Regions from separate parts of the Mycobacterium noviomagense genome, predicted to be linked through region 1. Evidence: riboswitches for the same ligand, from Rfam matches in the RefSeq annotation. Region 1 holds a riboswitch; the other holds the start of a gene.
The links. A riboswitch is a leader RNA that binds a small molecule or an ion and turns the genes downstream of it on or off. The one in region 1 is predicted to bind magnesium.
Positions count from the first base shown of each region.

Region 2: linked by a shared signal. The riboswitch ahead of G6N15_RS19950 (hypothetical protein) and the one ahead of G6N15_RS21465 (stealth family protein) in region 1 are both predicted to bind magnesium.

Region 1 covers NZ_AP022583.1:4,534,524-4,538,944, reverse strand. The annotation lists gene G6N15_RS21485 (ubiquitin-like protein Pup) at 1-162, shown strand, start outside; gene prcB (proteasome subunit beta) at 159-1,055, shown strand; gene prcA (proteasome subunit alpha) at 1,052-1,798, shown strand; gene G6N15_RS21470 (NADAR family protein) at 1,896-2,366, shown strand; M-box (ykoK) riboswitch at 2,473-2,646, shown strand; gene G6N15_RS21465 (stealth family protein) at 2,726-4,225, shown strand; gene G6N15_RS21460 (phosphodiesterase) at 4,268-4,421, opposite strand, start outside.
Region 2 covers NZ_AP022583.1:4,221,465-4,225,885, reverse strand. The annotation lists gene G6N15_RS19955 (PE family protein) at 1-77, opposite strand, end outside; M-box (ykoK) riboswitch at 373-543, opposite strand; M-box (ykoK) riboswitch at 966-1,136, shown strand; gene G6N15_RS19950 (hypothetical protein) at 1,591-1,806, shown strand; gene G6N15_RS19945 (NRAMP family divalent metal transporter) at 2,311-4,113, shown strand; gene G6N15_RS19940 (NAD-binding protein) at 4,154-4,421, shown strand, end outside.

The DNA of each region.
Region 1 (4,421 bases):
GGCGGCGATGACGACGACCTCACCGGCAGCAACGCCGCGGGCCAGGAGCGTCGCGAAAAGCTGACCGAGGAAACCGACGATCTGCTCGACGAGATCGACGACGTTCTCGAGGAGAACGCCGAGGACTTCGTGCGCGCGTACGTCCAAAAGGGCGGACAGTGACCTGGCCGTTCCGCGATCGCCTTGTCACGAATTCAGCACTTCCCGGAGTCCCCGCTAGCCCCGTAGATCTGTCCTCGTTCGCCGACTTCCTGCGCCGCCAGGCGCCGGAGCTATTGCCGGTCTCCGCCGGCGCCCCCGAGCCCGTCGGAACCGGTGCGCCCAGTCACCAGCTGCCGCATGGGACAACGATCGTCGCGCTCAAATACCCCGGTGGTGCGGTCATGGCCGGTGACCGCCGATCCACCCAGGGCAACATGATCGCCGGGCGCGACATCAAGAAGGTCTACATCACCGACGACTACACCGCGACGGGCATCGCCGGCACTGCCGCCATCGCGGTCGAGTTCGCCCGGCTCTACGCCGTCGAACTCGAACACTACGAAAAGTTGGAAGGCGTCCCGCTCACCTTCAACGGCAAAGTCAACCGCCTGGCGATCATGGTCCGCGGCAACCTCGGCGCGGCCATGCAGGGGTTGGTCGCGCTGCCGCTGCTCGCCGGCCTCGACATCGACGATCCTGATCCACAAAAGGCCGGCCGCATCGTGTCGTTCGACGCCGCTGGAGGCTGGAACATCGAAGAAGAGGGCTACCAGGCGGTGGGGTCGGGTTCGATCTTCGCCAAATCGTCGATGAAAAAGCTCTACTCGCAGGTCACCGACGCCGATTCGGCGCTGCGGGTGGCGGTGGAGGCGCTCTACGACGCCGCCGACGACGACTCCGCCACCGGCGGGCCGGATCTGGTTCGCGGCATCTTCCCCACGGCGGTCAACATCGGACCCGAGGGCGCCGTCGACGTGCCCGAGGAGCGCATCGCCGAGCTGGCCCGCGAGGTCATCGAAAGCCGGTCGCGCGCCGACACTTTCGGCCCGGACGCGCAAGCGGGTGAGAAGTGAGCTTCCCGTATTTCATTTCGCCCGAGCAGGCGATGCGCGAGCGCAGCGAGCTCGCCCGCAAGGGCATCGCCCGGGGCCGCAGCGTGGTGGCGCTGGCCTACGCGGGCGGTGTGTTGTTCGTCGCCGAAAACCCGTCGCGCTCGCTGCAGAAGATCAGCGAGCTCTACGACCGGGTCGGCTTCGCGGCCGCGGGTAAGTTCAACGAATTCGACAACCTGCGCCGCGGCGGCATCCAGTTCGCCGACACCCGCGGCTACGCCTACGACCGCCGCGACGTCACCGGCCGACAGCTGGCCAACGTGTACGCGCAGACCCTGGGCACCATCTTCACCGAGCAGGCCAAGCCGTATGAGGTCGAGCTGTGCGTGGCCGAGGTGGCGCACTACGGCGAATCCAAACCCCCTGAGCTGTACCGGATCACCTACGACGGGTCGATCAACGACGAGCCGCACTACGTCGTCATGGGTGGCACAACCGAGCCGATCGCCAACGCGCTCAAGGATTCCTACACCGAAAACGCCGACCTGGCCGACGCGGTGCGGATCGCCGTCGAGGCGCTGCGGGCGGGCAGCGGCAACGGCTCGGGCGACCAGCCGGCCTTGGGTGTGTCGACCCTGGAAGTCGCGATCCTCGACCAGAACCGGCCGCGACGGGCGTTTCGGCGGATCACCGGCGCGGCGCTGGAAGCGCTGCTGCCCAAACCCGAGGCTTCTGGCTCGGCTGACGGCAAGTCGTCGAAGTAGCCCGCCGATTGAACGTCGCGCACTTCGCGTGACGCGTATTCGGCGGGTCGCGTAGCTTGGCCCACAGGACAGGATTGCAAGCTGCGGAGGTCGCCCGATGAACGCGCTGCATATCCCGATAATCGACTCCTTCGCGGGGCAGTACCTGTTCTTGTCGAACTTCGCACCTGCGCCCACCCCGCATCGGGGCTGGCTGTATCCAACCAGCGAACATGCCTTCGCCGCGGCGAAGACGCGCGACCCTGCGGCGGTTGCGGCCATTCGTGACACCGATGATCCGGCACGCGCCAAGCAGATCGGGCGTGCCGCGCCGCTGGTCGAGGGCTGGGAAGCCGGCGGCAAATTCGCGGCGATGGAAGAGGTGGTCAGCGCCAAGTTCGATAACAACCCCGGCTTGGCTCGCCGGCTCCTGGACACCCACGGCGTACTGCTGGTGGAAGGAAACACCTGGCATGATCAGGTGTGGGGGTCCTGCCGGTGTGACGACCATTGCGACATCCCCGGCGGAAACGCGCTCGGTGTCATCCTGATGGCCGTGCGGTTACGGCTGGCGGCGCGGCATCGGTGACCGGTTCGGCCGCGACGCGGGACCCGAACAACACCAACGGCTTTGGCCGCAGCCCGGACAGTGTTGCCACAGTGTTGCCGAACGCTGAAATCGGTGCTACCTTGCGGGAGCACCTCGTTAGGCGAGGCTCCTGGACGAACATAGGCCACTGATCTGACGACGTCGAGAGACGCCCAAGATCAGGACAGATCTCCCCGGCTTAAGGGGTGGTCCCAAGTGGCTTTCCCGCCTCGGCGGGCATACGTCGGCCAGTGCCAAAGCTCAACGTGTGAGGGCAATGTCGCCGCTCGACCCGCATCTGCGGTGTCCCTCTGTGTGCATGTTGTGACCGGGATCGAGTACGGAAGGCGGGTGTTCCCATGACCAGCACGATCGACTTCCACGTCGTCGGTTCAGCCGATGGGCTGCGCCTGACTCCGTACGAGGCTATGCAGCAGGACTTGCTGTACATCCGCGGCGAGCTGGAGCGCGCCGGTATTCCGTTCCTACTCATCCGCGGCGCGGACGGACGCCCGGCACTCGTGGTCGATATCGCCCTGCGCGCCCGGGTGGCCGACGCTTTGATGGCGGCCTGCCTGGACGCGCCGCTGCGCGCCAAGGTTCTCGACGGCACTGGCCGCCGCTCTGTGTATCTCGGTGACGGGCTGCTCTCTGTGTCACCGGACCCGCGGTTGCTGCGGATATTCCGCCGGCGCGAATGCCCGCGCTCCGGCATGCGTTACGGCGCCTCGGCCGGCGTCGAACTGCAGTTCTGGGTGTTCGACGGCGAGCAGGCGGTCTGCCCCATCGAGAACTCGCTGACCCGCAAGACCTTGGCGCTCAGCGAGGTTGAATACACAGAAGTCGAACTGCACGGCCGGACATGGCCGACGATCGCCGGGATGTTCACCCCGCACGCCGGGGACATCACGTTCGACATCGACATGGTGTTCTCCTGGGTGGACGGCAACGACCCGGAGTTCCGGGCGCGCCGGGCGGCGGCGATGGCGAATCACGTTGTGGGGGAAGGTGATGACGCCGACGCGCGGATCCGCCACATCGACGAGCTGAAGTACGCCCTGCGGTCGGTGCACGCATTCGCGCCGTGGGTGCGCCGGATCTTCATCGCGACCGACTCGCCGGTACCGCAGTGGCTGGCTCCGCACCCGAAGATCACGATCGTGCGTGCCGAGGAGCACTTCACCGACCGTTCCGCGCTGCCCGTGTACAACAGCCACGCCGTGGAGACCCAGCTGCACCACATCCCTGGCCTGGCTGAGCATTTCCTGTACTCCAACGACGACATGTTCTTCGGGCGGACGCTGTCGCCGGCGATGTTCTTCTCCCCGGGCGGGGTCACCAAGTTCATCGAAGCGGGAACCCGAATCGGGTTGGGCGTCAACCACCCCGAGCGCAGCGGCTTCGAGAACGCCGCACGGGTCAACCGGCAACTGCTGTGGGAGAGGTTCGGCAAGATCATCACCCGTCACCTGGAGCACACCGCTGCTCCGTTGCGCAAGAGCGTCCTGTTCGAGCTCGAGCGCGAGTTCGCGGAGGACTTCGCCCGCACTCAGGCGAGCCGTTTCCGGTGCAGCACCGACATTTCGGTGACCAACTCGCTGTATCACTACTACGCGTTGATGACCGGGCGGGCGGTGCAGAACGAGGCGGCGAAGGTGCTCTACGTGGACACCACCTTGCGGTCTGGGCTGGCGAAACTGCCGAAACTGCTGAGGAAGCGCAAGTTCGACTTCTTCTGCCTCAATGACGGCAGCTTCCCCGAGGTGAGCGCCGAGGAGCGAGCGCGTGCGGTTGGCGAGTTCCTGGAAGGCTACTTCCCAGTGCCGGCACCGTGGGAGCGGGCCGTCGCCGACGAGTGAGACGACCCAGCGGGCGGGTGCGTTGGTCCCGTCCGCTGGGAATCACCTGCGGTGTGCCAATTGCGGTGGGATGCGCGGTATTCGGGCCGCCGGCAGGATGCTCACCTGAGCGTCGCTGAGTTCACGCTGCACCGTTCCGGGCGGGACGAACCGCCCGACCGTGGGTCCGGCGGCCAGCGGAATGACGGTGTGTACG
Region 2 (4,421 bases), 310 kb from region 1:
GCCAATGCCGAGCCAAGTCCCTGTAATTGGCTCGCTGCCGCGGCCAACATATCCGGCTGTGTAGTGACAAAAGACATGACACTTCTCCTCAAGCAAGCAATAGGGAACCCCGGGAGGGGCATGTAGTCGTGTCAGAGCACGCCAAATCACGCATACGCACCAACGGGTGGGAATGCGCGTTAAGTGAAGCGGCGCAAGCCGATTCAGGCGACGGGATTGATGCCGGGGTCGGATCCGAACGAAACGGTCACCGAACTCGGATACGGACTATCACCGCGACTCATTCCGCTCTCACCTCCTCAGGGCCAAGGGCACATGGGAGTGCCACCATGTCGCACATCGGGGTGAGGCAGCCTGGTGATTCCGCCAGGAGCGGCACCCCTCTCGTCTGAGCTTTGGCACTGCAAGGCGTATCCGGAAGATCCGGAAGCCACTTGGGCTCAACCCTTAAGCCGGGAGGAGCTGTCCTGACCCTGGGCGTCTCTCGACGTTCGGGGTCAGTGGCCTGTGTCCCTGCAGACGCCTCACCTAGCGAGGTGCATGCATGGGCAATCGTGGCACCCGGAAGGCCGTCCGTCAACCCAACACCGTGACCTAGTGCGATATGTCACCAACGGCGCGCGCCGGTCTCGAGGTGCCGGCATTCGTGCGAGTCAGGCGCAGCTGACTGGCTGGCTTGCCGGCTTCGGGCATCGGCGTTCCGAGGCCCGCGTCATCGCGGGCGTGAACAAATCGGGGCTGATCGGCCTTCGTCAGGAACGTACGCAGCTAGGCAGTCTGGCCACTGCAGCACATCTGGGCCGCTCCAAAAGCGCGCCGGCGCAACCACACCCAAGATGTTGACAGAGTCTGATGTCGCGGCTGCGTGTTTTATTAACGCCTCGGCCGTGGCGCCATGGAGTTCGGCGGAGCGAATTTTGCCAAATGTTTGACGGGCACCAGGTGTGAGTGCCAGCATGTAGGGGCAAGCACCTCGCTAGGTGAGGCGTCTGCAGGGATACAGGCCACTGACCCCGAACGTCGAGAGACGCCCAGGGTCAGGACAGCTCCTCCCGGCTTAAGGGTTGAGCCCAAGTGGCTTCCGGATCTTCCGGATACGCCTTGCAGTGCCAAAGCTCAGACGAGAGGGGTGCCGCCCCTGGCCGAGTCGCCAGGTCGCCTCACCCCGTTGTGTAACGTGATGGCACCCGCGTGTGCCCCGGCCGTGAGGAGGTGAGGGCGAAGTGAGTCCGAGCGACAGTCCGTATTCGTATTCGAAGTCCGTTTCGTCCCGATCCGGTCACGGCATCTCTCCAGCCGCCTGAGCGTTAACGGACGCTGTTTCGCTGACGTCTGCGCGCTATCGGTGCGCAGAGCGATGAAGCGCGCCGGCATTCGCTCGCCCTCGGCGGAATTCTGCGTGCCAGCCGGTTGGGCTGCTGCCAGGAGAACATCATGGATTTTGTTGCGACACAGGCACATCCGAGTGGCCCGAGGGCAAAGCAAATGCCCGCTCCTAACCCCGAGCGCCAGATCCACCGAGCCTGCGGGGATGTCCGAGCGGCGCTTTGTGACGCACTCGAGGTCCTATCGGGGATAACAGATCCAAACGTGAGCTGCGCCGACATGTTCCGGGCCTTCAGCGATTTAGGGCATGTCCAGCATCATGTCGCGCTGGCCCTACATGCCACGAACCTGCTCGACCAGATGGTGGGCACGCCGGCTGAGCACCGTCTGCCGTGGTCGCACTATCGCGGCCGCATCGGCAAGAAGCTGCCCGAGGGCCGTCAGGACTTGCAGATAATTGCGACACAGCGTGTGTTCTAGCCGTGAGGAGGTGAGGGCGAAATGAATCAGAGCGATAGTCCATATCCGTATTCGAAGTCCGTTCCGTCCCAATCCGGCCGCGGCATTCCTTCTGCCGTCTGAGCGCAGCGGGCGTCTTTCGCCTGCGCCTGTACACCATTGGTGAACGGGCGGTTAATGAAGCGCACCCGAGACTGCTCGGGCACTGAGGTGGACTACGGCAAGCCGGCCGGGCGTCACTCCTAGGAGAAGATCATGACTCGTTTTGTTGCACAGCGGATTCCAAGGACCCACCGGTGGATCGGGTTACACGCCGCTCGGCAGATGGCGGGCCGGTTACGCGCTCGCTGCAATCTGGCTCCACAGCAGCGAGCCGCCCTATATGTCTCGACAATGCCGCCGGCAGTAATCACTGCCACCCCGGGCGGTCATCGGTCCCGTGCTGAAAGCGACCGCAAATGACACACCGGCCCAGCACACACTGCACACCTGCAACCACGATTCTGTTCGGAAAGTGAGAGGCCGATGACTGAGATCTCCACCCGGCCAGACGACATTGTCGGCGTTGGTAGCTCAGCGACCACCGACGGCGCCCCGGGCGATAATGGTAGCCATGTCGCAGCGGATGTGATCGCCAGCGAATCCGGGTCGGCGGTGATCGATTCGGCACATGTCGGCGACATCATTGGCGCGTTCGGCCGCATCGCACGCGACGCCACTGGCCCGGGCCGCAGCCGCTGGCAGCGGCTGCGAACGCTGATGGTCATCACCGGGCCGGGACTGATCGTGATGATCGGCGACAACGATGCCGGTGGCGTGGCGACCTACGCCCAGGTTGGGCAGAACTACGGGATGAGCCTGTTGTGGACGTTGCTGTTGATGATCCCAGTGCTCTACGTCAACCAGGAGATGGTGCTGCGGTTGGGCGCGGTCACCGGAGTTGGTCATGCGCGGCTGATTTTCGAACGGTTCGGCAAGTTTTGGGGCGCATTCAGCATCGGTGACTTGTTGATTCTCAACGCGTTGACGATCGTCACCGAATTCATCGGTGTCTCATTGGCACTCGGATTTCTGGGCTGCCCGAGAGCTATCGCGATTCCGGCTGCCGCGGTGTTGCTCTTCGGAGTGGTCGCAGGCGGTTCGTTCCGTCGTTGGGAGCAACTGATGTTCGTGCTCCTGGCAATAAACCTGGCGCTTGTCCCGGTGGTGCTGTTGGTGCATCCCACGCTAGGGGAAAGCGCCCGTGGGCTGGTGCCTTCCTTGCCGGGCGAACCCGACTCGATCGTATTGATGGTGATCATCGCGATCGTAGGCACCACAGTGGCGCCCTGGCAGCTGTTCTTTCAGCAGTCCAATGTCGTCGACAAACGCATCACGCCCCGCTGGATACCGTACGGGCGTGCCGATCTGGCTATCGGCATTGTCGGGGTCATCGGCGGGGGCATCGCGCTCATGGCAGCCACCGCGTTCGGGTTGGGCCGCACCAGCGACGCAGGGAACTTCACCGACGCCGGGGCGGTCGCTGCTCAGCTGTCCCACCACGTCGGCCACACCGTCGGCGTGCTGTTCGCGATCGTGTTACTGGACTGCTCGCTCATCGGCGCGAACGTGATCGGGCTGTCCACCACCTACGCGCTTGGTGACACGCTCGGCAAGCCGCATTCGTTGCATTGGAAGATGACCGAAGCGCCGCTGTTCTACAGTACTTACGCTGCGCTGCTTGGGATTTCGGCTGTGGTCGCATTCAGCCCCGATCATGTCCTGGGACTGATCACGCAGGGTGTGCAGGTTCTCGCCGGCATCCTGCTGCCGTCGGCAACGGTATTTCTGGTTCTCCTGTGCAACGACCGTCCGGTACTGGGGCCGTGGGTGAACAGTTTCCGGCAGAATGCCCTGGCTTGGATGATCGTGTGGTCGCTCGTCGTGCTGTCGTTGATGTTGACGGCGGTGACATTGTTTCCGAACCTGTCAACCGACACGCTCGAGGGTGCCCTGGTTGGCGGTGGCGCGATCGGCCTACTCGGCGCCGTGATCGTCTTCGCAATCGGTTGGTACGCCGACCGACACGACGCGGAGGACACCGTGCCGTTGGGTGCGCTCAATCCCGAACAGTTGGAAGAACTGGACAATTTCCCCACGTTGACCCGCGCCGACCGCAAAGCTTTTCGCAACAAGGTGCGTGCAACCTGGCGCATGCCCGCGTTCGCGACCCTCGAGCGGCCGGTGATGTCGCCAGTACGGCGGGCAGGGCTGCTGACGCTCCGCGTCTACTTGGTCCTCGCCGGTGTGCTGGTCGTGGTCAAAGTTGTCCAAGCCGGCGTTGGCTGACCGGTGTGCCTCCAGATCAGCGATGGGAGCCGCGGAGATCATGTACGGCCACATCATTGTCAGTGGTGAGGACGCACTGGCGACGACGATCATCGAGGAGTTGAAGAACGCCGGCGCGAGCGTCGTCAAGCTCGGTGACACCGACCTCGCCAATGCCGGGGTTGCCGAAGCGGTCGCCGTGGTGTGCGCGGGAGATGACGATGCGACAAATCTCGAAATCGCACTACTGGCAAGGAGGGCCAACCCGCACGCGCGCGTGGTGGCGCGGCTGACCAACGACGTGCTGCGAGAAGCGGTAGCCGCCGACA